DNA from 2 places in the Stenotrophomonas sp. KH_029 genome. Region 2 is predicted to be linked to the other one. Evidence: riboswitches for the same ligand, from Rfam matches in the RefSeq annotation. Region 2 holds a riboswitch; the other holds the start of a gene.
The links. Region 2 has a riboswitch for thiamine pyrophosphate ahead of thiC (phosphomethylpyrimidine synthase ThiC). Riboswitches for the same ligand answer to the same signal wherever they lie in the genome.
Positions count from the first base shown of each region.

Region 1: it holds a riboswitch for thiamine pyrophosphate, as region 2 does, so the genes downstream of both, AC3ITM_RS00975 (TonB-dependent receptor) here and thiC (phosphomethylpyrimidine synthase ThiC) in region 2, are expected to answer to the same signal.

Region 1 covers NZ_CM174498.1:201,013-217,136, forward strand. The annotation lists gene AC3ITM_RS00935 (TetR/AcrR family transcriptional regulator C-terminal domain-containing protein) at 1-87, shown strand, start outside; gene AC3ITM_RS00940 (efflux RND transporter periplasmic adaptor subunit) at 137-1,237, shown strand; gene AC3ITM_RS00945 (efflux RND transporter permease subunit) at 1,234-4,311, shown strand; gene AC3ITM_RS00950 (VOC family protein) at 4,352-4,768, opposite strand; gene AC3ITM_RS00955 (helix-turn-helix transcriptional regulator) at 4,765-5,229, opposite strand; gene AC3ITM_RS00960 (TonB-dependent receptor) at 5,471-7,831, shown strand; gene AC3ITM_RS00965 (phosphocholine-specific phospholipase C) at 7,828-9,972, shown strand; gene pnuC (nicotinamide riboside transporter PnuC) at 9,995-10,588, opposite strand; gene AC3ITM_RS00975 (TonB-dependent receptor) at 10,585-12,756, opposite strand; TPP riboswitch at 12,821-12,915, opposite strand; gene AC3ITM_RS00980 (phosphotransferase enzyme family protein) at 12,955-14,091, opposite strand; partial or broken gene AC3ITM_RS00985 (IS30 family transposase) at 14,208-14,570, opposite strand; one part of gene AC3ITM_RS00990 (IS3 family transposase) at 14,693-14,945, shown strand; one part of gene AC3ITM_RS00990 (IS3 family transposase) at 14,945-15,816, shown strand; gene AC3ITM_RS00995 (DUF1120 domain-containing protein) at 15,973-16,124, opposite strand, start outside.
Region 2 covers NZ_CM174498.1:3,436,599-3,452,722, reverse strand. The annotation lists gene ggt (gamma-glutamyltransferase) at 1-920, shown strand, start outside; gene AC3ITM_RS15465 (BCCT family transporter) at 1,195-2,763, opposite strand; TPP riboswitch at 3,008-3,109, shown strand; gene thiC (phosphomethylpyrimidine synthase ThiC) at 3,247-5,124, shown strand; gene AC3ITM_RS15455 (ion channel) at 5,222-5,899, shown strand; gene AC3ITM_RS15450 (winged helix-turn-helix domain-containing protein) at 6,151-8,451, shown strand; gene AC3ITM_RS15445 (helix-turn-helix transcriptional regulator) at 8,575-9,456, shown strand; gene AC3ITM_RS15440 (TonB-dependent receptor plug domain-containing protein) at 9,525-12,383, shown strand; gene AC3ITM_RS15435 (RHS repeat protein) at 13,050-16,124, shown strand, end outside.

The sequences.
Region 1 (16,124 bases), 1.1 Mb from region 2:
GACGAGGTCGATTTCGACGCACGTTTCGAACAGGGTCTGGGGCTGATGCTCGATGGCATCGCCCTGCGCCTGCCCCGCACCGCCTGACCCCGTCCTTCCCTCCCGTTACCGCTGTTCCGACCCGGAAAGCCCACCGATGCGCGCACGCCACCCCCGCAGTTCCTTCCTGCTCCTGATCGCCGTGCTGCTGTCGGCCTGTGGCGGCAAGGACGACGCCGCCGCCACCGCGGCGGCCGCCGCCAGTTCGGCATTGCCGGTCTCGCTGGCCACCGCGCAGCAGCAGCCGATGGCGCGCACGGTGCTGGTATCGGGCCCGGTCACCGCATTCGAGGAAATGCAGCTGGGCGTGGAGATCAGCGGCCAGCGGGTGACCGCGTTGCCGGTGGAAGTTGGCCAGTGGGTAAAACAGGGGCAGCTGCTGCTGCAGCTGGACCACCGCACCCTGGACAGCGAACTGGCCCAGGCCGACGCCTCGCTGCGCCAGGCCCAGGCCTCGCAGGAACTGGCGCGGCTGAACTACCAGCGCAGCGAGAAGCTGGCCGCCCAGCAGCTGATCAGTGCCAGCAGCCTGGACGAGCTGCGCGCGGCGCGGATCAATGCCGAGGCGCAGACCGCCACCGCGCGCGCCTCGCGCGACGCGGCCAAGCTGCGCCGCGATTTCGCCGACCTGCGCGCGCCGGCCGACGGGCTGATCTCCAAGCGCCTGGTGCAGCCCGGCCAGGTGGTCTCGGCCGGCACCGAACTGCTGCGCCTGATCCGCGATGGCCGCCTGGAATGGCGCGCCGAACTGCCGGAGAACCAGTTGGCCGATGTCGCGGTGGGCAATACGGTGCAGCTGCCGTACGGCGGCCAGGTGATCGGCGGCCGCATCCGCGCGGTCACCCCGGGCGTGGATGCGCAGACCCGCACCGGTACCCTGTATGCCGATCTGCCCGCGCCCGGCCCGCTCAAGCCGGGCGTCTATGTCGAAGGCCGCATCGTCACCGGCGATGGCCAGGCCTTGACCATTCCCAGTGCGGCGATCGTGCAGCGCGATGGCCACAGCTATGTGTTCAGCGTCAACGACAAGCAGCAGGCCACCCGCCACCGGGTCAGCACCGGCCAGGCGGTACAGGGCCGCACCGCGATCCTGGCCGGGCTCAAGGCCGGCGACCGGGTGGTGGTGGACGGCGCCGGCTTCCTCGGCGAAGGCGACCGCGTGCGCGTGGTGGCCGCTGCCAAGGCGGCCGCCCGATGAACATTTCGGCCTGGGCGATCAAGCGCCCGCTGCCTGCGCTGCTGGTGTTCTTCGTGCTGTGCGTGGCCGGTCTGTGGGGTTTCTACCAGCTGCCGGTGGCGCGCTTCCCGGACATCGCCTTCCCGATGACCACGGTGACGGTGACCCAGCCGGGCGCGTCGCCGAGCCAGCTTGAAGCCGAGGTCACCCGCAAGGTCGAGGACTCGGTGGCCACGGTCAACAACGTCAAGCGGGTGATCTCCTCGGTCAGCGAAGGGGTGAGCACCACCACCATCGAGTTCCAGCTCGAAGCCGACCTGGCCACCGCGCTGGACGATACCCGCGATGCGATCACCCGCATCCGCACCGACCTGCCGCAGGACATCCAGGAACCGGTGATCTCCAAGGTCGATATCGGCGGCTCGCTGATGACCTATGCGCTGGTCGCCCCGCACATGACCGGCGACGAGGCCAGCTGGTTCGTCGACCGCGACGTCTCGCGCGCGATGTATGGCGTGCCCGGCGTGGCCCGGGTCACCCGCGTCGGCGGCGTGCAGCGCCAGGTGCGGGTGGACCTGGACCCCAATGCGCTGATGGCGATGGGCATCACCGCCGGCGATGTTTCCCGGCAGCTGGCCCGGATCCAGGTCGAGCGCGCCGGCGGCAAGGCCGAGATCGAAGGCGCCCAGCAGACCATCCGCACGCTGGGCACGGTCGGCAATGCGCAGGCGTTGCGCGACTATTCCATCGCGCTGCCGGACGGGCGTGCGGTGCGGCTGTCGACGCTGGCCACGGTGACCGACGCGGCCGCCGACCCCACCGAAGCGGCGCTGCTGGACGGCGGCGAAGTGGTCGCATTCTCGATGTCGCGCACGCGTGGCTCCAGCGAGGTCAAGGTGGAAAAGGGCGTGCACGCCGCGCTCGATGCGATCAAGGCCGAGCATCCGGGCATCGACTTCCGCCTGGTCACCACCGCGATCGATGAGACCCACCGTTCCTACGACTCCTCCATGACCATGCTCTGGGAAGGCGCGTTGCTGGCCCTACTGGTGGTGTGGCTGTTCCTGCGCGACTGGCGCGCGACCTGGGTGTCGGCGCTGGCGTTGCCGCTGTCGATCATTCCCACCTTCGCGGTGATGCACCTGTTCGGTTTCACCCTGAACATGATCACGTTGCTGGCGTTGTCGGTGGTGGTTGGCATCCTGGTCGACGATGCCATCGTCGAAATCGAAAACATCGTGCGCCACCTGCGCATGGGCAAGCCGCCGCTGGAAGCGGCGCGCGAGGCGGCCGGCGAGATCGGCAATGCGGTGATCGCCACCTCGCTGACGCTGGCGGCGGTGTTCGTGCCGGTGGCGTTCATGCCCGGCATCGCCGGCAAGTTCTTCCGCGAGTTCGGCTGGACCGCGGCCACCGCGGTGCTGTTCTCGCTGCTGGTGGCGCGCCTGCTCACCCCGATGATGGCCGCCTACCTGCTCAAACCGCATGGCGAGGAAAAGCCCGAGTCGCGGCTGATGACCTGGTACCTGGGCTGGGTGGACGCCGCGCTGCGCCACCGTGGCCGCACCCTGTGGCTGGCCACCGGGCTGTTCGTGGCCTCGCTGGCGCTGGTGCCGTTCATCCCGGCCACCTTCATTCCACAGTCCGACCTGGGCCGCAGCAACCTCAACCTGGAACTGCCGCCGGGCACCCGCCTGCAGGAAACCGTGGCGGTGGCCGAACGCGCGCGGGCGCTGCTCAAGGACATTCCCGAACTCAAGCAGGTCTACACCGCCGTGGGCAGCGTGCTCGACCTGGGCGACCCCAGCGCCACCGGCGTGGGCGAACCGCGCAAGGCAACGCTGGTGCTGGACTGGGGCACCGCCGATACCCGCGACCGCGACCAGCGCGTGCTCGAACGCGAGGCACGCCAGCGCCTGGCCAACCTGCCCGGGGTGCGGGTGAGCTATGTCAGCTCCGAGCCGGGCAACCTGCTGCAGCTGGTGCTGTCCGGCGACGATCCGCAGCGCCTGCAGGATGCCTCCACCGCGCTGGAGCGCGATCTGCGCGGCATCCAGGGCCTGGGCAGCGTCACCTCCACCGCCTCGCTGCTGCGCCCGGAAATCCAGATCGTGCCCGATGCCGCGCGTGCGGCCGACCTGGGCGTGGCCACCGCCGATATCGCCGAAGCGGCGCGCATCGCCACCGCCGGCGACTACGAACAACGGCTGGCCAAGCTCAACCTGCCCGACCGCCAGGTGCCGATCCGGGTCGGTTTCGCCGAGGCCACGCTGGCCAACCCGGCGCTGATCGGCCAGCTGCGCGTGCCCGGCCGCTACGGCCCGGTACCGCTGGCCGCCGTCGCCGATATCCAGCAGGGCAGTGGACCGTCGCAGATTTCGCGCTACCAGCGCCAGCGCAACGTCACCCTCACCGCCGAACTCAACGGGCGCCCGCTGGGCGAGGTGATGGCCGAAGTGCAGGCCTTGCCCGGGGTCAAGCAGTTGCCGCCGGGGGTGACCTTCCTCAATACCGGCGATGCCGAAGTGTTCGTCGAACTGTTCGTCGGCTTCCTGCTGGCCATGGCCGCCGGCCTGGTCTGCATCTACATGGTGCTGTTGCTGCTGTTCAACCATGCGCTGATGCCGATCACCATCCTGGCGGCGGTGCCGCTGTGCGCCGGCGGCGCGTTCGGTGCGCTGCTGATCACCCAGAACATGTTGTCGCTGCCGGCGCTGATCGGCCTGCTGATGCTGATCGGCATCGCCACCAAGAATTCCATCCTGCTGGTGGATTACGCGGTGATGGCCGAGGACGAGCACGGCATGAGCCAGCACGATGCGTTGATCGATGCCTGCCGCAAGCGCGCCCAGCCGATCATCATGACCACCCTGGCGATGGGCGCCGGCATGATGCCGATCGCCCTGGGTTTCGCCGGCGATTCCAGCTTCCGCGCGCCGATGGCGATCGCCGTGATCGGCGGCCTGATCACCTCCACGCTGTTGAGCCTGATCGTGATCCCGGCCGCCTTTACCGTGGTCGATGACCTGGGCGAATGGCTGTCGCGCAGGTTCCGCCGCCGCTCCTCGCATTCGGCCGGCCACGCCGCCGACTGAGCGTGGGCCGATGCCCTGGCGCAGGCGGCGGCTGCCTGCGTCAGGCCTTCCCGGCCGCTGCCTGGATCATCTTCCAGCCGTTGCCGGACGGGTCCCGGAAGCCGGCATCCACGGTGCCGTAGCGCTCCACCGGCTCCTGGTTGAATTCGACCCCCTCTGCGCTCAGCCGTGCATAGGTTGCGCGGCAGTCGTCCACGTGCAGCACCAGCGGTGGCATCGCGCCCTTGGCGACCAGTGCCTGCAGTGCCTGCGCGGTGGCCGCGTCATGCACCGGCGGGCCCGGCCGGAACAGGCCCAGCTGGAACGATGGCTGCGCCGGGTGCTGCACCGTCAGCCAGCGGTAGTCGCCATTGCCCACGTCGGTATGCACGCCGAAACCCAGCTTGCCGACGTAGAACGCCAATGCTTCATCCTGGTCGCGCACATACAGCCCGACCACACCGATACCCTGATTCATGGAACCTCCGTTGTTGAAGGCGTTGTTGTACCGGCTGCCCTGCCGCGCCGCTTCTCCGAAACTGCGCTGTCCAGGTCCGGCCGCCGTGCCGCCCGTGCGATGCACTCCGGCGCCTGTGCGGGTAGGGGGCCGCCGGCACGTACCTGGCCGGGGCTGTGCCCGGTGATGTCGTGGAAGATGCGCCCGAAGGTGCCCAGGCTGTTCCAGCCGGTCTGGTAGGCGATCTCGGTGATCGGCAGCTGGGTATCGCGGCACAGCGCCACCGCGCGCTCGATGCGCCGGGTCAGCAGGTAGCGGTGCGGCGGCAGGCCGAAGGCCTGGCGGAACTGGCGCGCGAAGTAGGCCGCCGACACCGCGCTGACCTGCGCCAGCCGTTGCACCGGCCATGCTTCGTGCGGGGCGCGGTCCATCCGGTCCTTGGCTCGTAGCAGGCGTCGCAGCAGTTCGGGGCTCTGGGGCATCGTCTCGGTTCGCCTGGTGGGCTGGGCTACGGCGCCGGCCACGGCACGCGTCGGATCGTCTGCCGATGGTAGGTTTGCCGAGGCCGGGCGGCAAGCAGGGTGCGCGGCGCGGCACGGCCGGGCTGGAATGGCTGGCATGGGTCACGCTTCCGGCCGCGTGCATGCAACTGCAAGCCCAATGTCACGGGCAGGTCACCGGCGCTGCGAATACTCCGCCGGTCTTCCACTACCCACCTGACCGATGCGCGCCAACGGCCGATACCCCCGCGTTTCCCTGCTCGCCGTGCTGCTCGGCGCCGCTGTACAGGCGATGGCTGCCGAACCGGCGCCCGCCGACGATGCCCGCACGCTGGACCAGGTGCAGGTCATCGGCCAGGCCACCAGCTATGCCAAGACCACGGTCAGCCAGGAAACGCTCAACCGCCAGCAGATCCTCAGCAGCGTCAACAACGCGCTCAACGAACTGCCCGGCGTGGTGGTCAGCGAGGCCGATGCCACCGGTTCGTCGGTATGGGGTACGCAGATCAGCATGCGTGGCTTTGTGACCAACCGCGATACCCAGCAGATCGGCACCACCATCGACGGCCTGCCCAACGGCGGCTCCGGCTACGGTGGCGGCTCGCTGGCCAACCGCTACATCGACACGCTCGACCTGGAAACGGTCGAGGTCAGCCAGGGCACGGCCGACATCTCCTCGCGCTCCAACGAGGCACTGGGCGGCACGCTGAACTTCCTCACCAGCGACCCGCTGGCCGAACAGCGCCTGCGCATGGTGGTCGGCGGCGGCGACCACGACGCCCGCAAGTATTACGTGCGCTACGACACCGGCCTGCTCGGCGGCCACACCCGTGCGTGGGTGAGCACGTCCTCGGCGCGGGTCAGCGACTGGATCGACGGCACCGGCAAGGCCAGCAACGACAACCTGGCCGCCAAGTTCATCACCGAGCTGGACCGCTGGACGCTGAGCGGCTACGCCTCCTACAACGATGCCGACGAGCCGGAGTACACCAGCGTCACCCCGGCCGCGTATGCCACCAACCCCGACCGTGACGGCCTGACCGGCACGCTCACCGGCATTCCCAACCTGGACCAGAACTACCGCTCCGGGTCGCGCGCGCTGCGCGAGAACACCTTCGGCTACCTGCGCGGGGCCTTCGACAGCGGCAACGGTTTCAAGGCCACGCTGACCGGCTACGCGCACAAGATGGAAGGCCGCGGCGACTGGCTGCCGCCGTACCTGGTGCAGGCGCGCAATGATGGCGCCGGCCGCCCGGAATCGGAGTACCTTGGCGGCGGTACCGTTTACGGGGGCAGCGCCCTGGGCCAGTTCTACTTCGTCAATCCCGACGGCAGCGCCGCGCAGGTGCGGGCCGGCTGCGTGCCGCGCCCGGGCTTCACCGCCGAGTACGATCCCAACTGCTATGCCGCCGGCGTGCAGGGCGTGCAGTCCTATCGCCACTCCCATTACGACAACGACCGCGCCGGCGCCACCGCCGACGTGGAATGGAAGCAGACCCTGGGCACGGTCGACAACACCGTGCGCGCCGGCGTGTGGGTGGAGCAGTACGACCGCAGCGTGCGCCGCGACTGGCACCGCCTGCTCAATGTCGGCACCGACATCAGCTTCGACCACCAGCCGTACTGGGTGCAGTTCGAGGACCGCTACAAGACCAGCGAGCAGATGTACTACGTCGAAGACGTGGCGCGCTTCGGCCCGTTCAGCGCGCGCGTGGGGGTCAAGCAGTTCTTCGTCGACCAGAAGCGCAGCCGGGTGATCGGCAATGCCGAGAACGTGCGTTCCGATTCCCGGTCCGACCCGCTGCTGTCCGCCGGCGGCACCTGGACGCTGCCGGTCGAGGGCCTGGAGCTGTTCGGCGGCTATTCGCAGAACTTCGCCGCCATCCCGTCCGGCGTGCTCGGCGAGACCGATGCACAGCGGTTCGCGCGGGTGGAGCCGGAGACCGCCGACAACATCGAACTGGGCCTGCGCGTGAGCCGCTGGCCGCTGACCGGTTCGCTGACGCTGTACAACATCAAGTTCGACAACCGCATCGTCTACCTGCCGGCACGCCTGGCCAACGGCATCGACTACCTGGACGAAACCGACGGCGTCTACGAGAACTTCGGCGGGGTGGAAAGCACCGGCCTGGAAGCGGCGCTCGGCTATGGCTGGGACAACGGCTGGCGGCTCAATGGCGCCTACACCTACAACCGCTCCAAGTACCTGGGCAGCGGCAACCTGGCGCGCGACACCGAACTGGGCATCGTCGATGGCGCGCAGGTGATCGGCCAGCCCAAGCACACCCTGGTGGTCTCGGCCGACTGGCAGGGCGAGCGCTGGAATGCCGGCCTGTCCGGCCGCTACCTGGGCGAGCGTTACCTGGACGCATCCAACGCCAACCGCCTGCCGTCGGCCACGGTGTTCAACGCCAACATCGGTCTGGACCTGCAGGGCCTGTCGCCCAAGCTCAAGGGCGTTGGCGCCAGCCTGGTGGTCAGCAACCTGACCGACCGCAAGTACCTGGCCGGCGTGGACGGCAGCGACTCGGCCTTCATCGGCGCGCCGCGCACGGTCGGTTTCTCGGTACGGGTCGACCTGTGAGCCCAGCGCGTCCGCCGGTCGCCGACCCCGCCCGCCGCCGCCTGCTGCAGGGTGGCGTGACGGCCGGGATCGCCGCGCTGCTGCCCAGCATCGCGCGGGCAGCGGCGATCGCCCCGGACACGCGCAGCGGCAGCCTGGAGGACGTGCAGCACATCGTGGTGCTGATGCAGGAAAACCGCGCGTTCGACCATTACTTCGGCACCCTGCCCGGGGTGCGCGGCTTCGGCGACCGCTTCGTCGCCCCGGCCGCGCCGTTGCAGCCGGGCCAGCCGCCGCGCACGTTGTGGCTGCAGCCCAATGCCGCCGGTACCGGCGCCATCGCTCCGTTCGCGCTGGATACCGCCGCGCAGTTCGGGGTCATGCGCGTGGAAGGCACCCCGCATACCTGGCCCGATGCGCAGCGCGCCTGGGACCACGGGCGCATGGGGCAGTGGCCGGCGGCCAAGCAGGACCATGCGATGGGCTACTACCGACGCGCCGACCTGCCGTTCCAGTTCGCCCTGGCCGAGGCGTTCACCGTCTGCGATGCCTACCACTGCGCGATGCAGGCCGGCACCAATCCCAACCGCCTGTTCCTGTGGACCGGGCACAACGATCCGCATGCACGTGGCGGTGGCCCGGCGGTGGCCAACTCGCACGACAACTTTCCCGAACTGGGCGGCCACCCCGATTCGTATACCTGGACCAGCTATGTCGAGTGCCTGCAGCGTGCCGGCGTGGACTGGCGGATCTACCAGGACATGGCTGACAACTTCACCGACAACCCGCTGGCCGGCTTCGAGCGCTTCCGCCAGGCCTGGCGTGCTGCGCCCGGCCACGATGCGGCCCTGCGCGAACGAGGGGTGAGCACGCGCGGGCTGGCCCAGCTGCGCCAGGACGTGCTGAAGGGCCAGCTGCCGCAGGTCAGTTTCATCATCGCCGACGCCGCCGGCAGCGAGCATCCCGGCCCGTCCAGCCCGGCCCAGGGCGCGGCGTACACCGCGCGCGTACTCGATGCGCTCACCGCCGACCCGCAGGTATGGAGCCGTACCGTGCTGCTGCTGATGTTCGACGAGAACGACGGCTTCTTCGACCACATGCCACCGCCGGCACCGCCATCGCCCGATGCTTCGGTGGCCGGCGGCTGGGCGGGTGCCTCGGCGGTGGCCACCGACGGCGAGTACCACCAGCACGCCTCGCCCGGCAACGAGAAGGCCGATCCGCTGGACCTGCGTGGCCGCCCGTACGGGCTTGGCCCGCGCGTGCCGCTGTATGCGATTTCGCCGTGGAGCCGCGGCGGCTGGGTCGATTCGCAGGTGTACGACCACACCTCGGTGATCCGCCTGATCGAGCGCCGTTTCGGCGTGGCCGCGCCGGCGCTGTCGCCGTGGCGCCGCGCGGTCTGCGGCGACCTCACCGGCGCCTTCGATTTCGCCCATCGCGATACGCGGCCCTTCCTCGCCTCGCTGCCGGCCACCGCCGCCCTTGCCGCGCGCGCGGCCGCCCTGCCGGGGCGCACGGTGCCGGCCTTGCCCGAAAGCCTGCCACCGGCGCAGCAGGAACCGGGCATACGTCCCGCCCGCGCGCTGCCGTACCGCCCGCAGGCGGACATTGCCGTGGATGCGGCGGCGGTCACCCTGCAGCTGGCCTGCGAAGGCGCACCGGCGGTGCTGCACGTCTACGACATGCTGCAGCTGGAGGCGATACCGCGCCGCTATACGCTCGCCCCGGGCATGCCGTTGCAGGGCCGCTGGGCGCTGCACAAGGGCAGCGGCTACGACCTGTGGCTGCTGGGCCCCAACGGCTTCCACCGCCATTACCGCGGCGCGGCAGGCGCGGCCGCGCCGGTGATTACGACGGTGGAGCGCAGCGCTGCGGGGCTGCGCCTGCAGCTGCACAATCCCGGCCCGACCGCGCAGGCGGTCGGCATTTCCGCCGCTGCCTACGCCGCGCAGATGCCCGCACGCCAGCTGCAGCTGCAGCTGCAGCCCGATGAACGTACCCAGATCGTCTGGGATGCCGCGCCCACCGCCGGCTGGTACGACCTGCAGCTGCAGCAACCCGGCGTCTGGCAGCGCCTGGCCGGCCGCGCCGAAGATGGCCGGCCGGGCACCACCGACCCGGCGATGGGGGCCGCACCGTTGCGGCTGTTGGCCGACTGAAGCCGCCAGCAGGCCGTTGCCGCTAGCGCTGCCCGGCCACGGCCGGCAGCGCGGTGCGCCGGCCCGCCGCGGTCCATGCCCGCAGTCCCATCACCGCCAGCGCCACGAACACCACGTACAGCGCGGCGGTGAGGTGCAGCGATTTGATCAGGTACATGCCGACGTAGACCACGTCCACGACGATCCACAGCCACCAGCTGGCGCTGTGCCGGCGTGCCTGCCACCACTGCGCCACCAGGCTCAGTGCGGCCAGCATCGCATCCAGCCACGGCAGCGCGGCGTCGGTGAAGTGGTGCATCAGCGCCCCCAGCGCGATCCCGAACGCCACGCCGACGCCCAGGTCGCGCAGCAGCTGCCGCCGCGGCAACGCGACGATCACGATCGCACCGTCCTGCTGCGCCTGCCGCCGCCAGCTGATCCAGCCGTACAGCAGGAAGCCGCCGAACACGACCTGCAGCAAGGTGTCCGAATACAGCCTGGCCTCGGCGAACACCAGCGCATACAACGCCACCGACACCAGCCCGACCGGCCAGGCCAGCATCCAGCGGCGTGCCATCAGCCACACCCCGAGCGCGCTGAAGGCCACTGCCGACCATTCCAGAACGGCCGGATTCATAGCCCGAACGTCACCGACAGCCGTGCCTGGCGCGGCGCCCCGGCGAACAGGTAGTAGTCGCCGGCGGTGCTGCCGGTATCGCGCCAGTAGAAGCGGTCGAACACGTTGTCCACCGACAGGTTCCAGGTCACCGGGTGCGCGCGCAGCGTGTGCTTCACGCGCAGGCCCAGGTCGACCACGTGATAGGCCGGCGCGCGCGCGCTGCCATCCACCGTGGCGGCGTTGGCCGACGCGTAGCGCCAGCCGCCGGTGAGCGCCAGGCCGGTGGCGAATGGCAGCGTGTAGTCGGCCTGCACGCTGGCACGCAGTTTGGGCACGTTGACCAGCTGGTGGCCCTCGTACAGCGCGGTCCCGGTGCTGCGCGCACGTGCCTGCAGCGCACTGACGCTGGCGTTGAGCACCAGGCCCTGGGCGATGCGGCCGTTGGCGGTCAGCTCCAGGCCCGTGTGGGTCTGCTGGCCTTCGGCAACGAACGTATACCCGGCGTCGCTGCCATCGGGCTTGGCGTACTGGAACGGCTGCGAGGTGCGGAACACAGCCGCGCCCAGGGTCAGCGCATCGGAGCTGGCGTACTTGATGCCCACTTCGGTCTGGCGCGACAGCACCGGGGCCAGGAACGCACCCTCGTTGGAGGTCCAGAATGGGGCTTCCTGGCCCAGCGAAATGCCGCGCACGTAGCTGGCGTACACATTCACCGCATCGGTGGCCTTCCAGACCAGCGCGGTCTGCGGCAGGAACCGCGACAACGTGCTGTGCCGTTCGGCGTTGCCGCGCTTGTCGAAGGCGCGCTCGTCCAGGCGCACGAAGCGCCCACCGGCCAACCACTGCCAGTGATCGCCGAACTGCATGCGGTCCATGGCGAACAACGCGGTCTGCGCGCTGTCCAGGCGGCGCACCGACGGCCCCGGTTGCAGCGGCGAGGGGTCGAACACCGGCACCTGCGCATCGTGGATATTGGCCGTGCCCACGTACTCGTTGACGTTGCGGCGCTTGTCGACGGTGCGCTCGAAACGATCGGCACCGATGCTGAGCTCATGGCCCACGCGCCCGGTCTGGAAGCGGCCGCGCAGTTCGGCGCGTGCTTCCAGGTTGCGGCGGGTGTCGTCGGGGCTGCGGTAATCGTAGATGTCGTAGTCGCCGTTGGGCGCGAAGTAGTTGCCCGGCACGCTGCCATCGGCGCATGCGGCGGCGTAGTAGCAGCCGTAGGCGAAGGCTACGTTGTCGTCGATCACCGAGCGGCTGTAACCGGCCGACACCCGCGACTGCCAGTCGGCGTTGAAGTCGTAGGTGTGCAGCGCGCTGAGGTTGGTGCTGTCGATGCCCACCGGCTTCTGCCAGGGCTGGTAGCCGAGCATGTGGCTGCGGTCCACGCCGCGCGGCAGGGCGCTGGCGCCAAGCAGCTGGTAGCCCGAGGCCGAGCGCTGCGCGCTGGTCTGGTAGCTGGCATCCACTTCCAGTTTGCTGCGCGCGCTGATCAACCAGTCGGTGGCCAGCGCATAGAAATTGCGGCGGCCGTCGGCGTGGTCGATGTAGGAGGCGCTGTCGTCCCAGGCGGCATTGAAGCGCACCCCGAAACGCGGGGTCAGCCAATGGCCGACATCCACTGCGGCATAGCGCGAGCCTTCGGCGTCGGTGGCCAGGGTGAGGTTGCGCACCTCGTCCGGGCGCTTGCCGACGTAGTTGATGATGCCGCCCGGCGCCATGACCCCGGCGGCCAGCCCGGCCTCGCCCTTGAGGATCTCCACCTGCTGCACGTTCTCCAGCGCCAAGCGCTGCTCGCCGGCGATGCCCAGGCCGTTGAAGCGGTAGCCGGTGGCGGTATCCAGCGGGAAGCCGCGGATGGCGATGTTCTGGTAATAGCCGACCGGGGCGTAGCTGTCGCCCAGCGAGGCGTCGTTGCTGGCCAGCTCGGACAGCGTGCGCACCTGGCGGGTATCCAGCAGGCTGCGGTCGAGCACGGTCATCGAGGCCGGCGTGTCCTTCCAGTCGCCGCTGCCGAAGCTGTTGGACTGGGGCGCGGCGACAGCCGCTTGCCGGGCCTGCACGCGGACGGCGGCCAGTTCGGTCGGGGAGCGTTCGGGGGCGTCGGCGGCAGTGTCGCTGGCGTACAGCGGCAGGGCAGTGCACAGGGCGACGGTCAACAGCGCGGGTCGGTAGCAGCGGTTCATTCGATTCGTCATCAGCCAAAGAGACGAAGCGACGGCGTGCGCGCACCGACCCATCCGGTCGTTGCACCCACTGCACAAAGCTCCCTACGCCGGTGCAAACCGGATCAGGTTCCAAGGGACTCTCTCAGCCTGATCATCCAGGCACCCCCGCTTCAGGGGCTATTTCACCACAATCGGCGCGGCTCTGCCCGCGCCGGCTCAGGCGGCCGCATGCAGCGCCGCCAGCAAGGCCTGGCCCTGGGCGCCGTTGAACCAGCGGGCATGGCCGAGCAGGAAGGTGTGGTAGGCCACGTCGGCATTGGCCGGCGAGCCGGTGATGGCCTGGAAGTACTCCACTTCGGACAGGGCAAAGTCCAGGTGCACGATCGGCAGCAGGTCGGCCAGCAGCCGTACCCGCGCGGTCGACAGCGGCAGCACCTGGCGGTAGCCCTCGAGCAGGGCCAGGGCGATGTCCACGCGTGCGGCTGGCGCCGCAGCGTCCACTTCCAGCCAGGCGATCGCATTGCGCTCGATCGCCGTGGCCAGGTCGAACAGGGCGCTGGTCGGTGAGGCCAGGCCGAAGTCGAGCACGGTCTCGATCGCCTGCCCGGCGCCGGCCGGGGACCACAGCAGGTTGGAGACATGCCAGTCGTTGTGCGTCCACAGCCGCGGTTCGTCCTGCAGCCGGCCGGCCAGGCGGGCGTGCCAGGGCAGCACCGCGCGCTGCAGGTCGCGCTCCCAGTCCTGGCCGGCCAGGTAGGCGGCCAGGCCGGGCCGCTGCGCCAGGCCGGCGCGCAGCAGCGCCAGCGGATCGTCGGCGCGGATCAGGTCGTCGCGCGCCACCAGCAGGTGGGTGCTGCGCTGGGGCGCGTGATGGTCGGCGGCGGCCTGGTGCAACCGGGCCAGCATGCGCCCGGCCTGGCGCGCCTGGGCCAGGTCGGTCAATGGCGTCCACGAGGGCGCGTCGCGGTAAAGATCCTGGCCGCGTCCCAGGCTGTGCAGCTCATAGGTCCAGCCGTCGTGCTCGACCGCGCTGTCGCCGTTGGCGGCGTGCAGCACCTGCACCACCGGCACCCCGCGTGCGGCCAGGTGGGCGATGAAGCGGTGTTCTTCGCCCAGCACCGCCGCGCTGCGCACGCTGCCGTGGTGGCGTTTGATGAACACCGGCCCGGTCGCGCTGTCGACGATGGCGGCGGCCGACAGCGGTCGCGGGCTGTGCCACAGCAACGGGCAGGGGCCGTCGAGCTGCCGGTAGCGTCCGCCCAGCCAGGTGATTTCGGCAGCGGTGAGCGGCGGCCAGTCGGCGGCCACCGCATCGTTGTTGAGGCCCTGCACGAGGTGGTTGTCGTCGTTCATCGGAAAGCAGTCGGGCGTGCGCACTGGCGGGGGGCGTTAGGGAGGCTCTGATCAATGATGCCATTTATTGAAAAGCAGGCCTCCGGCCGCCGGACACTTGCCCGCTCAGGGCGGTCTCAAGAAGCAAGCGCAACACGTGATCTGAATTCGGCGATCTCTTTGTCCATCACTTCGGCGGGCGTCTTCCAGCCCAGCGTCTGACGCGGGCGTGTGTTCATGAGCATCGCAACGTGATTGAGATACTCCTGGCTCGCGCTCGACAGATCAACGCCCTTGGGCAGGAACTGCCGAAGCAATCCGTTGGTGTTTTCGTTGCTGCCGCGCTGCCACGGCGCGTGTGGATCAGCAAACCAAACGTCGATATCCAGGCGGTCCATCAGCTCTGGGTAGCACGTCAACTCCGTGCCTCGGTCGTAGGTCAAGCTGGTGCGCATGGATTCGGGCAGCTTCTTCAGTTGGCGACTGAAACCCTGTAATGACCCACCGGTTTCTGCTCAGGTCATGCGGTTAATGTAGCGGTATAGGTGACCTCCTCCCAGTAATTTAGACCAGCCAGAACTATAAAATTCGGCGACACTCAGGCCCAAGGAGGCCCGTCGCCATGAAGAAGTCGAAGTTCACTGAAGAGCAGATCGCGTTCGCCCTGAAACAAGCCGAGAGCGGCACGACGGTCGAAGAGATTTGCCGCAAAATGGGTATCAGCCAAGCTACGTTCTACGCTTGGCGCAAAAAGTTCGGCGGGTTAGGCGTGTCCGAACTACGCCGGCTACGTCAGCTTGAGGAAGAGAACCGCAAGCTCAAGCAATTGGTCGCCGATTTGAGTCTGGACAAAGTTATGCTGCAGGATGTGCTCTCAAAAAAGCTCTGAGGCCCACGCAGCGCAAGACGCTCGTGGGCCACTTGGTCGACCGTTATCGAGTTGGGGTTCGCCGGGCTTGCGAGGTCGTAAAGCAAAGCCGTTCGGCGTGGTATTACCAACCCCGTGAGAATGATGATGCGCCACTACTTCTGCGGATCGAAGAGATCGCTGCCACGCGGGTTCGCTACGGCTTCTGGAGAATATTCGTGCTGTTGCGCCGGGAAGGCTGGAAGGCCAACCACAAACGCGTCTACCGGCTTTACTGCCAAGCGGGCCTCAATCTGCGGCGTAAGCGTCCTCGCAGACGCAAGGCCGCAGCACACCGCCTGGAGCGCACGATGCTGACGGCTCCAAATCAGGTTTGGAGCATGGATTTCGTGGCCGATGCCCTATTCGACGGACGCCGCTTCCGGGCGCTGACCGTCGTGGACAACTTCACCAAGGAAAGTCTAGCCATCGAAGTGAATCAGCACCTCAAGGGCGAAGACGTGGTGGCCGTGATGGAACGCCTACGCCACCAGCGCGAGCTGCCGCAACGCATCCAGACAGACAACGGCAGCGAATTCGTCTCGATCGTGATGGATCGCTGGGCCTACGACAATGGGGTGACCATGGACTATTCCCGACCTGGCACACCGACCGACAACCCCTTCATCGAGTCGTTCAATGGCAGCTTCCGGGACGAGTGTCTCAACACGCACTGGTTCCTGTCGCTCGATGACGCCCGCCAGAAGATCGAAAGCTGGAGGGTCGATTACAATCATTTCCGGACGCACTCATCAATCGGCGATGTCCCACCAGCCGAGTTTGCCGCCCAATTCACGTCCCCACCCAACGCCGAATTTTCCACTTCTGCTCGGGCCTAACGCGGGGAGGAGGTCAGAGGAGGCTTAGACTATGACGAGCATCCTCTACTTCAAACCGGGGCACGGCCACAGTTGACCACACCTCAACACCCATGAAATATCCATTCAACGATGGTGTTGAGATGTGAGATCACACTGACTGAATTGAGGATAAAATCACATATACCTGACAGTAAAGGTTAGCGAGCCGGACATCACAATTTCGCCCGAAGTATCCAAATCATCCCCAGGACGAATGACGGGCACTACCCTCATTGGAATAGTGAATTGCCGGCCGATCGCAGGAACGCCAACGATGCCGCCGCCAT
Region 2 (16,124 bases):
TCGAGCCGGTGAGCAGCAACTACCGTGGCTATGACGTCTGGGAACTGCCGCCCAACAGCCAGGGCATCGCCGCGCTGCAGATCCTCAACGTGCTGGAAGGCTACGACTTCTCCAAGATCGCCTTCGGCTCGCCCGAACACGTGCACCTGTTCGTGGAGGCCAAGAAGCTGGCCTTCGCCGACCGTGCGCGCTTCTACACCGACCCGGCGTTCCACCCGGCGCCGGTGCAGAAGCTGGTGTCCAAGGCCTATGCGGCCGAGCGGCGCAAGCTGATCTCGATGGACAAGGCGCTGCGCGAAGTGCAGCCGGGCACGCCGAAGCAGCTGCAGGAAGGCGACACGATCTACCTCACCGTGGCCGACGCGGACGGGATGATGGTGTCGCTGATCCAGTCCAACTACCGCGGCATGGGCAGCGGCATGGCACCGCCGGGGCTGGGCTTCATCCTGCAGGACCGCGGCGAGATGTTCGTGCTGCGCAAGGACCACCCGAACGGCTATGCGCCGGGCAAGCGCCCGTTCCAGACCATCATCCCGGCCTTTGTGACCAAGGATGGCAAGCCGTGGATGAGTTTCGGGGTGATGGGCGGGGCGATGCAGCCGCAGGGGCATGCGCAGATCGTGATGAACATGGTCGACTTCGGCATGAACCTGCAGGAGGCCGGCGATGCACCACGTATCCAGCACGAGGGCTCGACCGAACCCACCGGACAGGCCACGGCGATGAGCGATGGCGGTGAGGTCAACCTGGAAACGGGCTTCCCGTACGAAACGGTGCGCGCGCTGATGCGCAAGGGCCATCGGGTGGTGTTTGCCGATGGTCCGTATGGCGGCTACCAGGCGATCCTGCGCGACCCGGACACCGGGGTGTACTACGGGGCGTCGGAGAGCCGCAAGGACGGGCAGGCGGCGGGGTACTGAGCAGGAGCAGCTGCGAAGCGTTCTGCATTTGCCTGGTTTGGGCCGGCGTGGGTGGGGGTGCGGGACACGCCGTAAACCCTTCCTTGGGGGCTTGGCGAAAACTTGCTCGCATGCGCGTTCCTGCGCATCCGGCAAGGCCAGGGTTGGGCGTCCTGCCCAACCCGTCCGGCGCATGCGCCGGACCCATGTTTTCGACAGTCCCGCACCCGCACCCACCCCGACCCTCAAGCCGACAACAGCGAAGCGACCGCTCTTAGAATAAAGAGCGAAAATCTCAAGGTGCCCGAGCAGCCTCGTCCCGTGTCTCTTCCTGCGCGGCAATCTCGCGTTCGATCCAGGCATCCATCATCCGCCGCGCGCGCTGCGCACGGCGGCGCTGCAGCGCGTATTCCATGTCCAGCACCCGGTACAGCGACCACATCACCAGCAGCATCAGCAGCGCGAATGGCAACGCCGCGATCGTGATCATGCCCTGCAGGGCGGTCAGCCCGCCGGCCAGCAGCAGCACCCCGGCAATCAACGCGATCGCCACGCCCCACACCATGCGCCGCGCCAGCGGCGGGTCGCCGGCTTCCTCGGTGGACATCGTGGCCAACACCAGCACCGCCGAATCGGCCGAGGTCACGAAGAAGATCATCAACAGCACCAGCGCGATCACCGACAGCACCATCGGCATCGGCAGGCTGTCGAACATGGTGAACAACACCGTCTCATAGCCATTGCCCAGCGCCTGGGCCAGGTCCACATGGCCGAAGATCTGCGACCACAGCGCCGTGCCGCCAAACACCGAGAACCACACAAAGCCGAGCACGCTGGGGGCGATCACCACGCCCAGCACGAACTCGCGGATGCTGCGCCCGCGCGATACGCGCGCAATGAACGAGCCCACGAACGGCGCCCAGGCGATCCACCACGCCCAGTAGAAGATCGTCCAGTCCGCCACCCAGGTACTGCCCGAGAACGGCGACATGCGCAGGCTCATCGTCACCAGCGAATTGAGGTAGGACCCGATCGTGGTGGTGAACGTGTCGAAGATGAAACCGGTCGGCCCCAGCACCAGGATCAGCGCCAGCAGCAACGCCGCCAGGCCCAGGTTGAAGTTGGACAGCCACTTGATGCCGCGGTTCACCCCGCTGGTGGTGGAAGCCATGTACAGCACGAACGCCACCACGATGATGGTCAGCTGCACCGGCACCGTCGAGCGGATGCCGAATACCCGTTCCACGCCGGCGGCGATCTGGATCGTGCCGAAGCCCAGCGTGGTGGCCACGCCGATCGCGGTGGCCACCACCGCCGCCACGTTGACCACCGTTCCCATCCAGCCACGGTGGTGGGCGCCGATGATCGGCTGCAGCAGGTCGCTGATCAGCCCGCGCCCATTGCGGTTGAACTGGAACCAGGCCATCGCCAGCCCGATCAGCGCATAGATCGCCCACGGATGCAGGCCCCAATGGAAGAATGCATAGCGCATCGAGGCGCGCGCTGCTTCCATGCTCTGTGGCGCCAACCCTTCCGGTGGCTTGATGAAATGCGAGATCGGCTCGGCCGCCCCCCAGAACACCAGGCCGATGCCCATCCCGGCGGCGAACAGCATCGACATCCAGCTGGCGTTGGAAAAATCCGGTTCGGCCTCTTCGCCGCCGATGCGCAGGCTGCCGAAGCGGCCGAACGCCAGGTACATCAGGAACGACAAGGTGATGAACACCACCAGCAGGTACATCCAGCCGGTACTGCGGATCACCGTGGTCAAGCCACTCTGGACCACGTCGTTGAAGGGGCCGGGCGCGATGCCGGCGATCAGCACCAATGCGATGATCAGTGCGATGGAAATACGAAACACCATAAAGGAGTTTCTCCGTACAAAAGGGGCGAGCGAATGCCTGCCGTCTCCAGCACCACCAACCGGCGCTGGGGCGAATCAAGCCGGTCGATGCCGGACAATGCGGAACTCCTGGGCGGCAGGCCACTACCGTGCCGCGCCGCACCATTCTAGTCGATTCACCGTCAGCAGCCTTTCACGTGCAGCGATGCCGCGGCATCCAGGCGCAGCCGCGCACGCCAATGGCGCCGCCGTTGTGGTCTAATTCGCCCCGAAGCGGGGGTACCTGGTCCATCTGGGCCGGGTTGAGACAGTCCCATCGAACCTGATCCGGTTGATACCGGCGTAGGGAAGCTTCGCAACTGCCGATGTATTGCGCCGCAGGGCCCCCGTGCCCGCAGACCGCCCGCAATCCCTCGGCCGTGCGCCGCCGTTTCGTCCCTCCCAACACGAACCCTCCGCTAGCGGCCGTACCGCCAGTTGCCGGGTTCAACCAGGACGATACCGATGAACGCAGCGCTTTCCACCTTGCAGCAGCAGGCCCAGCAACTCTCCGAGTCGGTCACCCGGCCCATTCCCGGTTCGCGCAAGATCCACGTCCAGGGCACGCGCAGCGACCTGCAGGTGCCGATGCGCGAAATCGTGCTGACCCGCACGCCCACCCTGTTCGGCGGCGAAGAGAACGCTCCGGTGACCGTGTACGACACCTCCGGCCCGTATACCGATCCGCAGGCACGCATCGATCTGGCGGCCGGGCTGCCGGCACTGCGCGCGGCCTGGGTCGCCGAGCGCGGCGACACCGAAATACTGCAGGGCCCCAGTTCGGCGTTCGGCCGCGCGCGCGATGCCGACCCGCGGCTGGACGCGGTGCGCTTCCCGGCACGCAGCGCGCGGCGCCGCGCCGTGGCCGGTGCCAACGTCACCCAGATGCATTACGCCCGCCGCGGCATCGTCACCCCGGAAATGGAGTTCGTGGCGATCCGCGAGAACCAGCGGCTGCAGGCCGTGCGTGACGCGGCGCTGCTGCAGCAGCACCCCGGCCAGGCGTTCGGCGCGTCGATCCCGGCCCTGATCACCGCCGAATTCGTCCGCGATGAAATCGCCCGCGGCCGCGCCATTCTGCCCAACAACATCAACCATCCCGAATCCGAGCCGATGATCATCGGCCGCAACTTCCTGACCAAGATCAACGCCAACATCGGCAACAGCGCGCTGTCCTCGGGCATCGCCGAGGAAGTGGAGAAGCTGGTCTGGGCGATCCGATGGGGCGCCGACAACGTGATGGACCTGTCCACCGGCAGGCACATCCACGAAACCCGCGAGTGGATCGTGCGCAACTCGCCGGTGCCGATCGGTACCGTGCCGATCTACCAGGCGCTGGAGAAGGTCGATGGCCGCGCCGAGGAACTGACCTGGGAGATCTTCCGCGACACCCTGGTTGAACAGGCCGAGCAGGGCGTGGACTATTTCACCATCCATGCCGGCGTGCTGTTGCGCTACGTGCCGCTCACCGCCAAGCGGGTCACTGGCATCGTCTCGCGCGGGGGCAGCATCATGGCCAAGTGGTGCCTGGCCCACCACAGGGAAAACTTCCTCTACACCCACTTCGAGGACATCTGCGAGATCATGAAGGCCTACGACGTGGCCTTCTCGCTGGGCGACGGCCTGCGCCCGGGCTGCATCGCCGATGCCAATGACGCCGCGCAGTTCGGCGAGCTGGAGACGCTGGGCGAGCTGACCCGCATCGCCTGGACGCACGATGTGCAGACCATGGTCGAAGGCCCCGGCCATGTGCCGATGCAGTTGATCAAGGAAAACATGGACAAGCAGCTGCGCGAGTGCGGCGAGGCGCCGTTCTACACGCTGGGGCCGCTGACCACCGACATCGCACCGGGTTATGACCACATCACCAGCGCGATCGGTGCGGCGATGATCGGCTGGTACGGCACGGCGATGCTCTGCTATGTCACCCCCAAGGAACACCTGGGCCTGCCCAACCGCCAGGACGTGCGCGACGGCATCATGGCCTACCGCATCGCCGCGCATGCCTCCGACCTGGCCAAGGGCCACCCCGGCGCGCAGGTGCGCGACAACGCATTGAGCAAGGCGCGCTTCGAGTTCCGCTGGGAAGACCAGTTCCACCTTGGCCTGGATCCGGAGAAGGCCAGGGAATTCCACGATGAAACCCTGCCCAAGGACGCGCACAAGCTGGCCCACTTCTGCTCGATGTGCGGGCCGCACTTCTGTTCGATGAAGATCACCCAGGACGTGCGCGACTATGCCGCCGGACAGGACGCGCAGGCGCAGGCCGCGATCGCGGCGGGCATGGCCGAAAAGTCGGCCGAATTCCGCCAGCTCGGCGCCGAGGTCTACCGCCCGCAGTGAGCACGGCGCCGGGGCGGCACCGCGCCGTCCCGGCATGCTCATCCAGCCGTGGCGTGTTCCGCGATAAGCTCGGCGGCGACCGCATGGGGGAACCGGCATGGCGATAGCACGTACCACCAAATGGCTGGCCATCGCCCGCCGCCATCCCTCGGCGTGGTTGTTGGGGGTGCAACTGCTGGGCGTGCTGCTGTACCCGGCGATGGACGAGGCCGGGGCCAGTGGCGCGCTGTTCGGGGCGTTCGGCATCGCCGTGCTCGGCTTGGCCTTGTGGGTGGCGCGGCGCAGCCCGCTGGGGATCGGGCTGGCCCTGCTGCTGGCGATCCCGGCGGTGGCGTGTTCGGTCAGCGGCGCCCTGCTGGGCCGGCCCGGGCTCACCACCGCCGCCCAACTGCTGGAGTGCCTGCTGTATTTCTATACCGCCGGTAGCTTGACCGCCTACATGCTGCAGGACCACAAGGTCACCCGCGATGAACTGTTCGCCGCCGGTGCCACCTTCACCTTGCTGGCCTGGGCGTTCGCCTTCGCCTTCGCGGTCTGCCAGCAGTGGTACCCGGGCAGTTTCCTCGCCACCAGCGAGAGCGAATTGCGCACCTGGATGGAGCTGCTTTATCTCAGCTTCAGCTTGTTGTCGGGGGTGGGGTTGAGCGATGTGGTGCCCGTGCATCCGCAGGCCCGCGCGCTGGTAATGCTGGAACAGTTCGCAGGCGTGATGTATGTGGCCCTGGTGGTGTCGCGTCTGGTCGGATTGACCATGCTGCGGCGTGAACGAAACTGAATCGCAGATAAAAAATTCGCGCCCGAAGGCGCGAATGGTGACGTCATTTATGTGAATTCGTCGGCGAGAGAGAGCCTGGTGTCGTCCACGCGCACAGGCGCGGTTAACCGGCATAGGCTAGTATTCGCGCGCTTCAGTGTTTTTGCGCTTTGCGCTGATGCCTTGTGCGGAATCTGGCGGTTCGTTCGATCGGTGGTTGATTGCGATGAATGCTGCGTTCCCGTTGTTCTGCATTCACTCGTATCACCGGAATGATCAGCATCGATAGTGGGCCACCTTCAGCCGATCAGCTCAGGATCGGCGATTGCACCGTTACCTTGTCCTCGCGTGAGGTCATGGCGCCCGGTGCGCGTCGTCCGCGCCGGCTCACGCCCAAGGCGCTGGGCGTACTGAAGGCCCTGCTGCGTTGCCCCGGCACGGTGGTGACCCGCGAGGAACTGTTCGCCGAGGTGTGGCCCGATACATTGCCCACCAACGACGTGCTGACCCAGGCGGTGACCCAGTTGCGCAAGGCCTTCGCCAGCGACGACGAGGCCGGCACCGCCTACATCGAAACCATCGCCAAGACCGGCTACCGCCTGCTGGTGCCGGTGCGGGTGGTGGAACTGGATCCGGGCGCACCTGCTGCGGTTGCGGTCGAGCCGGATGCGGCAACGGCTGCCGCGACGGCCGGGGCGGTGCCGGCGACCGCGCGCGTGCGCTGGCGGCGGATCCGTCGGCATGTGCTGCTGCTGGTCGGGCTGGGCATGCTGGTGGCGCTGCTGGTGATGGCCGCACTGCTGCTGCAGCGGCCCTCGGCGGCGGTGGCGTCCAGCGGCGTGCTCGAGGACGGCAGCCGGGTGGTGGGCAGCCCGCAGCGCCCCTACCGCCTGATCACCGCCACCGCCGGCTTTGAGACCTATCCGACCTTGTCCCCGGATGGTTCGCAGGTGGCCTATGAGGCCGACAGCACCACACGCAAGGGCAGCACGATCAAGGTCCAGACCTCGGGCAATGCGCCGGCACGGCCGCTGACCGACACCCCCGACGGTGCCTCGGACCGCTTCCCGAACTGGTCGCCCGATGGCCGCGAGATCGCCTTCGCGCGCTTTGCCGCCGACGGCGCCTGCGAAGTGCTGATCGCCAGCGCCACCGGCGGCGCGGTGCGCCACCTCACCCGCTGCGATGGCACCGAGCTGCTCAGTTTCGATTGGACCCCCGACGGCCGCGGCCTGCTGTTCGGGTCGCTGGCCGGGCGCTTTGCCCACCGTGGCATCCGCATCCTGGACATCGCCAGCGGGCAATGGCGCGCGCTGGCCTATACCGTGGCCGAGGACAGTTTCGACTATGCGCCGCGCTACTCGCCCGACGGGCGCTGGATCGTGTTCGTGCGCAACCCGCAGATCGGCGATCTGTGGCGGCTGCCGGCGCAGGGGGGCGTGCCGGAGCAGTTGACCGACGATTCGGCCGAGATCCGTGGCTGGGCTTGGCGCGGCGACAGCCGCCACATCGTGTTCGGCCGCCGCGTGGACAGCGAAGCGCGCCTGTATGAGCTCGACACGCAGACCCGCATGCTGCGCGATGTCGGCATCGACGATGCGCAGTCGCCGGCGGTGTCGCGGCACAACGACATGCTCGCCTTCGTGCACCGCAAGGCGCAGTTCGGCCTGTTCCGGGTGCCGCTGGAGCAGGGCCATCCGGGCACGCCCGAGCGCCTGTTCGCCTCCAATGGCCGCGATGGGCAGCCGATGCTGGCCCCGGACGGCCGGCAACTGGTGTTCACCTCCGACCGCTCCGGCAACTACGGGCTGTGGTGGGCCGACCTGGCCCGCCCCGAGTCGCTGCGTCCGGTCGAAGGGTTGCGCCCGGAAACCCGGCAGGCGGCCGACTGGTCGGCCGACAGCACCCGGTTGCTGGTCTCCGGCCGCGATGCGCAGGCCCGGCCGGTGATCTACGAAGTATCCCCGCGCGATGACTTGGTGGTGCCGCTGCCGGTGCCCGTGGCGCAGCCGTTGCAGGCGCTGTACGCCGGCGATGCCGCGCACGTGCTGGTGGTCGAGCGCGATGCCAGCGAACGCATGCGGTTGCTGCTGTTCGACCGCCGCGACAGCCCCTGGCGCCTGTTGGGCAGCATCGACGGGGTCTCGCAGGCACGCTTCGACCCGGCCGCGCAGCGCGTACTGTTCACCCGGCTGTCGGCCGGTGGGCTGTGGTCGGCCGATGCGTTGCTGGACCCCGGCAGCATCCGCCAGGTCAGCGGGGACCGGCCGTCGCGCTGGCGCTACCGGACCTGGGCGGTGGCCCGCAATGGCAGCGTCGATTACCTGTCCAACCGTGCCGATTGCGCCACCTTGTTCTCGCGCCTCACCCCCGGTGCGGGGCCTGCCGAGTACTGCCTGGATGCCGACCGGTTGAGTGCGGGCAATGGATTCAGTGCGCAGCCCGACGGCAATGCGCTGTACCTGACACTGGCGGTGGCCGACGGTGCCGACATCGGCGTGATGCCGCTGGCCCAGGCCCCGGCCCCGGTCTTCTCGGCCGCAGCCAAGGCGCTGTTTTTCAAGGGAAAATAAGCGTCGTCTTTCCTTCGTACCGGCCTCGTGTCGAATTCGGAGGAATCTCGTAGGTAATTCCTGACCCGGCTCGCCCGATTTGGCAAAACGTTTGCCCAGCAACGGCAAACACACGGTGCAGTCATGCGTCAGCTCTCCCTGGCCGATCGCGGTCAATCGCTCTCCCTGGACAAGATCGTCGACGACGGACCACTGCCCACCTGCCTGGGCGTGGCCCGGCTCGGCAGCCTGCAGACCGCCGGCAGCACCTTCACCGTGTGGATGCAGCTGCGTGGCAGCGCCTGGGTGGAATCCAAGGAAGGCCGCTTCCGCCTGCGCCAGCGCGAATGGATCGCCTTCGAGAAGGAATCCAGGCCGATGATCCAGGCCGGCCGCGATGGCCTGTGCATCGGCCTGAGCCTGACCCCCGAAGCCCTGCGCGCGCTGGGCGAACTGGTCGACAGCAGCCTGTATGCCGGCCGCGGCAGCATGAGCCGCGGCGAAGTGCGGGTGGCGTTGCGGTTGTGGCGCGATGCCCTGGCCAGCGGCCAGCCGGCGCAGGCGCTGCGCCCGGTGCTGCTGCACCTGGCCTCGCTGCAGCACGGGATGGCCATCGGCGTGCAGCGTTGCCCGGGCCGTTCGCGGGTGCGCAAGCGCCAGGTGTTCGGCCGCATGCAGCGTGCGCGCCTGTACCTGGAAGGCAACAGCCACCGCGTGGTGCGCATCGGCGAACTGGCCGAGCTGACCAACTTCTCCAGCTGGTACCTGTCCAAAACCTTCCAGAGCCTGTATGAAGAAAGCCCGCAGTCGTTGTCGGCGCGGCTGCGCCTGGAGCGCGCGGCCGACCTGCTGCGTGACACCGACATGATGATCGGCGAAGTAGCCGCTGCGAGTGGATTTGACAACTGCTGCAGCTTTGCACGGGCGTTTCGGGCCCGTTACGGGCAGTCTGCGTCAGGCTTCCGCCAGACCGCTGGAATGCTCCCGCCAAAGTCGGCAAAGCCTTCGGTGGCTTCCCGCAAATAATTAACTGCAACGCAATCGTAACTTTCCGAGGCGGTTTAACACGCTACTAACGTACCTCGGAGAGATAAATGAATTTTCGTACTCCTGCCGTGCGGCTGGGCCTCCTGCCCGCCGGCATCGCCCTGGCGCTGGCGCCGAGCTTTGTCTCGGCGCAGGAAGCTGCCTCTGGCACCACTGACCTGGATCGCATCTCGGTCACCGGCTCGCGTATCCGCGGCGCCAACATGGAAACCCAGCAGCCGATCCTGACGATGACCCGCGAATCCCTGGAAAAGCAGGGTTTCTCGAACGTCGCTGACGTGCTGAACAACCTCACCTCGGCCGGTTCCCCGGCCATCTCGCGTTCGGAGTCGCTGGCTTCGGGCGAGAACGTGGGCGGCTACTACGTCGACATCCGCAACCTGGGCGCCCAGCGCACCCTGGTGCTGATGAACGGCAAGCGCCTGGGTGCCTCCACCTCCGGCCTGCAGGATCTGAGCCAGATCCCGATGTCGGCTGTCGAGCGCATCGAGATCCTGAAGGACGGCGCGTCCTCGATCTACGGTTCGGACGCCATCGCCGGCGTGGTCAACGTGATCACCCGCAAGAACATCGACGGTGGCGAAGCCAGCGTCCGCGTTGGCCAGTACGGCAACGGCGACGGTGACGAGCAGCAGTACTCGATGACCCTCGGCGCCAAGGGCGAGCGCGGCAGCCTGACCCTGTCGGCCGAATACTCCAAGCAGGATCCGGTGTGGGCCAAGGACCGCTGGTACAGCCGTGACGGCGCGCTGGGTCCGAACTCCACCAGCGACGACTGGAGCCCGGTCAGCCACAACGGCAGCTGGTGCAACCCGCTGCTGTTCGATTGCGCACGCACCTCCAAGACGGCGGTGTACCAGACCCTTAATCCGGGCGGCAATCCGAACAACCCCAATGACTACCATGAGCTGACCCCTGACGAGTACGCCAACGCCAACCAGCAGATGACCCTGCTGACCGGTGTCGAGCGCAAGTCGGTGTACATCAATGGTACCTACGACTTCACCGATTCGATCAGCCTGAACACCGACCTGCTCTACAACGAGCGTCAGACGTTCCAGCAGATCTCCGGCTACCCGTACCAGTCCAACGCGTCCAACATCAACACCCCGCTGTCCGGTTCGAGCGCGTTCAATCCGGTTGGTCAGGACGTCAGCTTCCGTCGTCGCCTGTGGGAAGTGCCGCGCACCACCGACAGCCAGCTGAAGACCCTGCGCTTCGCGCCGACCATCAGCGGCTTCTTCGAAGTGGCTGACAAGACCTTCGATTGGGACGTTGGCGCCCTGTGGAACCGCAATGAGTCGATCAAGACCCAGCGCGGTGACATGAGCCTGATCGGTTCGCGTCAGGCGCTCGGCCCGTCGTACATCGACGCTGGTGGCGTGGCCCGTTGCGGCACCGCAGCCAATCCGATCCTGGGCGACTGCCGTCCGTGGAACCCGCTGCTGCCGTACGGCGTCTCGGGCCAGGGTTCGCTGGCCGACCAGGAGCTGCAGGACTTCCTGTTCCCGACCTTCACCACCCGTGGCCTGACCAAGACCACCAGCTTCACCGCCAACCTGTCGGGCTCGATCGTGACCCTGCCGGCCGGTGACCTGGGCTTTGCCATGGGCGTTGAGCACCGCAAGGAAGAAGGCAGCTACACGCCGGACGCCTTCGCGCAGTCCGGTCAGTCGACCGGCCTGGGCCAGAAGCCGACCCGCGGCGAGTACGATCTGAACGAGGTCTACCTCGAGCTGAACGTGCCGATCCTGGCGGACATGGCGTTCGCCAAGGAACTGACCCTGAACGTGGCCAGCCGCTATTCGGATTACAGCAACTTCGGCGGCACCACCAACAGCAAGTTCGGCCTGACCTGGCGTCCGATGGACGAGCTGCTGGTCCGCGGCACCTACGCCGAGGGCTTCCGCGCTCCGACCATCAGCGACCTGTACGGTGGCCTGAGCTCGAGCTTCGAGTCGTACATCGACCCGTGCGGTGCTACCGCGCCGGGCAGCGTTGCCGGCAACGGCCCGTGCTCGACTGCTGGCGTTCCGGCCGACTACGTGCAGATCGGCCAGGGCAACAAGGTCTGCTCGACCCTGCCGTGCCAGTCCGGTGACCAGTTCATCTCGGGTGCCAACCCGAACCTGAAGCCGGAAACCTCCAAGAGCAAGACCGTCGGTCTGGTCTGGAGCCCGCGTTGGGTGCAGGGCCTTGACGTCTCGCTGGATTGGTACCGCTACGAGATCAGCGACATGATCATCGAAGACAGCGTCGACCGTATCCTGCGTGACTGCTACGTGCTGGGCAACAGCGCACGTTGCGAAAACGTCGTGCGTGCCAACGATGGTCACGTCAGCGCCGTCACCTACGGTACCGCCAACCTCGGCAAGATGATTACCGAAGGTTACGACCTGGGCATCAAGTACCGCCTGCCGGAACTGGCGATCGGTCAGTTCAGCATCGACTGGCAGACCAGCTATCTGTCCAAGTACGACGAAGCCAATCAGAACAGTGCCGGCGACGAAATCATGGTTGGCAAGGTCGGCCAGTCGGGCGACACCACGCTGTTCCGCGTGCGTTCGAACCTGGGCGTCAACTGGGCGATGGGTGACTTCGGTGTCAACTACACCGCGCGTTACTACTCGGGCCTGAGCGAATCGTGCATCTCGATCGGCTGCACCGACCCGGATCGTTACGCCAATGGCGAAGCGGCCCCGCTGCGCAAGACCGGCTCCAACACCTTCCATGACCTGCAGGTCAGCTGGAAGGCGCCGTGGGACGCCACCATCGCCCTGGGCGCGAACAATGTGTTCGACCACAAGGGCCCGCTGATGTACTCGGCGCCGAACTCGAGCTTCGCCTACTACGGTGGCTTCGATATCGGCCGCTTCCTGTACATGAAGTACACCCAGCGCTTCTGATCGATCGAAGTGTTGCAGCAATACCAAGGAGGGCGGACCGCAAGGTCCGCCCTCTTTCTTTTGGCGCTTCGCCGATTGCTGGACCACAGCAGATCAAAGCCCGCGTGCGCGCCAGCCGGTAGTGCCGGCCGCTGGCCGGATGCTCTTGCCTTTGCGGTTGCCACGGCCATTGCCATTGCACGCAATGCCGGGTTCTGCCCGGCTGCTGTTGCACTTCCACCATCCCCACCACCGCTGATCTGCCGCAGCCAGGCAAATGGGTGAAGAACGTCCCGTTCTGGCTACCCGCCGCAGCCCGTGCCAACGGCAACCGGCAGCGGCTATGAAGGCCCTGCCGCTAGCGACTCAAACCAGCACAACAGCATGAAAAGAGTTGATGGCGACGCTGCGTGACGCTGTTTGTCTGTTGGGATTCTTGAGGTTGCAGCCAACTTAAAAGTCCGACATCAACTTCAGATTTTTCCGTAGATAAAATCCAAAAAATCTTTCATCCCAATGCGGCGTCTTCCGATGCGATCACCGCCACCTGATTGCTAGCGTGCAACTCAGGCAACGGCGTGGCCGGTGCGTCCAGCGTGGGGGCTTGGAATGGATGGCGATCGCAGCAAGATGTCATGCCGCCGCAGCGAGGGTGGGGTGGGCAGGGTGTCTGCATGGCGTTGGTGGATGTTGTGGAGTGCCTTGCTGGCGGTGAGTCCTGCGGTTGTTGCGCAGGGATTGACGCCATTGATGCCCTATCAAGAACACGCAAAGAAAATCCGATCAGCGCAGGAAGTCGCGCCGCTGACCTCCGACCTGTTCGGCGATTCCATAAGCCAGTACAACGGTGCGACGGAATTCTCCATCGTCGACGTCGATCTACCCGGCAATAACGCGCTGCCGGTCCAGGTAAAGCGTCGCTTCAAGATCGAGCCTCGTACCGACCTGGAGAATTTCGGCGGATTCGGGGTGTGGGATCTGGATATCCCTTATATCTACGGCAACTTCGACGGACAGGTGAAATGGAGCGAGTGGAACACCGCCGTTCCCAACCCTCGTCGTTGCACCGGCAGCTGGTACCCGCCGATACCCTATCCACCGTTCGACATTGGCGACTTCTACTCGGGAATCCGCATCCATCTGCCCGGCATGGGCGACCGGGATCTGTTGAGGGCCGACTCCCGTAATCCCCATCGCCCCACCGATGGGGCCAGCTATCCGTATGTCGCGCAGGACTTCACCAGCGTGACCTGCGTAACGGGTACCACCAACGGCTACCCCGGCGAGGGCTTCGTGGTGGTCACCTCCGATGGAACGCGCTACACCCTCAATGCCGGTCGCGAGCGTCGTGGCGGCATGCTGTCCAAATATTTGGTGACGTCGATCGGGGCCAACCTCCGCACCCGTGGGCGTACCCAGGTGTTTCTGATGGCCAGCCGGGTCGAAGACCGCCATGGCAACTGGGTCAACTATCACTACAGCGGCGACCAGCTGGCCACCATCGAAGCCAGCGACGGGCGGCGTATCGACCTGAGCTACAGCGGCAACACTATCACCCAGGTGACCGCACATGGGCGGACCTGGCGCTACGCGTACACGCCGATCAAGTTCGGCCTGAACCTGCAGAATCACCTGTTGACCAGGGTCACGCGCCCGGATGGCTCCGCCTGGCAGTACGGGTACGAAGACACCGACGGCTGCACCGGAGTGGGCATGGGCTGTCCGGGCATGCTCGGTCCTGAATATCACCAGTTGGACATCAACACCGTCAACGACCGTACCTGTCCGGAGCCGTTTCCGGCAGAAGATCGCTTCACATTCACCGCGACGCATCCCTCGGGCGCAACCGGGCGCTTCCGCTTTGGATACCATCGAAAGCACCGCACTGGTGTGCCGAGCGGCAGTTGCATTGGCAGGTCGATCCCGTTCTCGCCGCTGTTCGAGTACACCCTGCAGACCCCGGACTATTTCGACCTCTACTCGATTCACGACAAGACCCTTTCCGGCCCTGGTGTGCCTGAGCAGACATGGTCGTACGGATCCAATGGCCCGCAGTGCCGCCACGGCGACCAATGCCCTGATCGCAAGACCACCCGCATCTGGCAGCCCGACGGCTCGATCATCGAACAGGTGTTTGGCATCCGTTATGGCGTCAATGACGGAAAATTGCTGGAATCGCGCACCCTGACTGCCGACGGCAGCGTGCTTCGTTCCGAGGCGACCACCTACGTCAGCAACGAAGACGCGCCGGCGCAGCCCTTCCCGGATATCTATGGCACCAGCTACTACGGTCCCGACGACCCGATGGCGGTGCGACTGCGCCCGGCAAAACAAACCACCATCCAGCAAGATGGCGTCAGCTTCCAGCGCACGGTGACCGCTTTCGATGCACTGGCCCGCCCACTTCAGGTCACCAAGGCCAGCAGCCTGGACTATGGTCGCTACCTGCGTGGCGAGGCCACCACCTATCACGACAACACGGCAAGGTGGGTGTTGGGCCAGGTCCGCACGCTGACCCAGACTGATCCATCCCCGGCAGTGCAGGTCGCGCAGACCTACTACGACACAGCCGACCGGCCCTGGCGGCAGTACCGGTTTGGCTTGTTGCAGCAGACCTTGGGCTACAACGCGGACGGCACCGTGGCCACCGTGCAGGACGGCAATGGCAATGTCACCACGCTGTCGGCGTGGAAGCGCGGTGTCCCGCAGTCGATCCGGCATGCCGACGGCAGCGTGCAGGCTGCAAGCGTGGACGATCATGGCTGGATTCGCACAGTGACCGACGAAAACGGTTATGCCACCGGCTACGACTATGATCCGGCCGGACGCCTGACCCGCATCGATTATCCGGACAACGACAGCGGCGCCTGGCAGCCGACGCTGTCCCATTTCAGCCGGTCCGCAGCAGCGGGGTACGGCCTGCCTGCCGGCCACTGGCAGCAGACGGTCAGCACCGGTAGCGGCCGCCAGGTCACCTACTTCGATGCATTCTGGCGGCCGGTGGTCGAGGAACGCTTCGACGCCGCCGATCCGGGCGGTACCGTGAGCCAGACCGTGCATCGTTACGACCTGCTCGGGCGCAAGGTGTTCCAGTCCTATCCATTGCGTGGGCTGGGTTCGCATGCCGATGCGGTCGGCGGTACGCGCACGGCTTTCGATACCTTGGGCCGGGTGACGCGGCAGGAGCAGGACAGCGAACTGGGACCGCTGGTCACCACCACCGAGTACCTGGCAGGTTTCCGGCAGCGGAGCACAGATCCGCGAGGCCAGACGACCACCACGGCCTACCAGGCCTACGACCAGCCCGGCACGGAGTGGCCGGTTTCCATAGCTCATCCGGAGGGCAGCTTCACCGATATCGTCCGCGATCCCTTTGGCCTCCCGGTTTCGATGCGTCGCCGCAATGCCGACAGCACCGTGGCGGTGACCCGGCACTACGTCTATGACCAGTATCGGCGGCTGTGCAAGAGCATCGAGCCGGAGAGCGCGGCCACCGTGATGGACTACGACGCATCCGGAAACACGCTCTGGTTGGCGGCCGGGCTGAGCCTGACCGATCCGGCGCAATGCAATACCGCGCAGGCGGCCGGCTCGGGCCGTGCGGTACAGCGGCGCTACGATGCCCGCAATCGGCTGGTCGCCATGCTGTTTCCGGATGGCAACGGCGACCAGCAGTGGAGCTACTGGCCAGATGGGCAGGTCCAGGCCATCACCACCCACAACGACGCCATTGCGGTCACCAACACCTACGGCTACAACAAG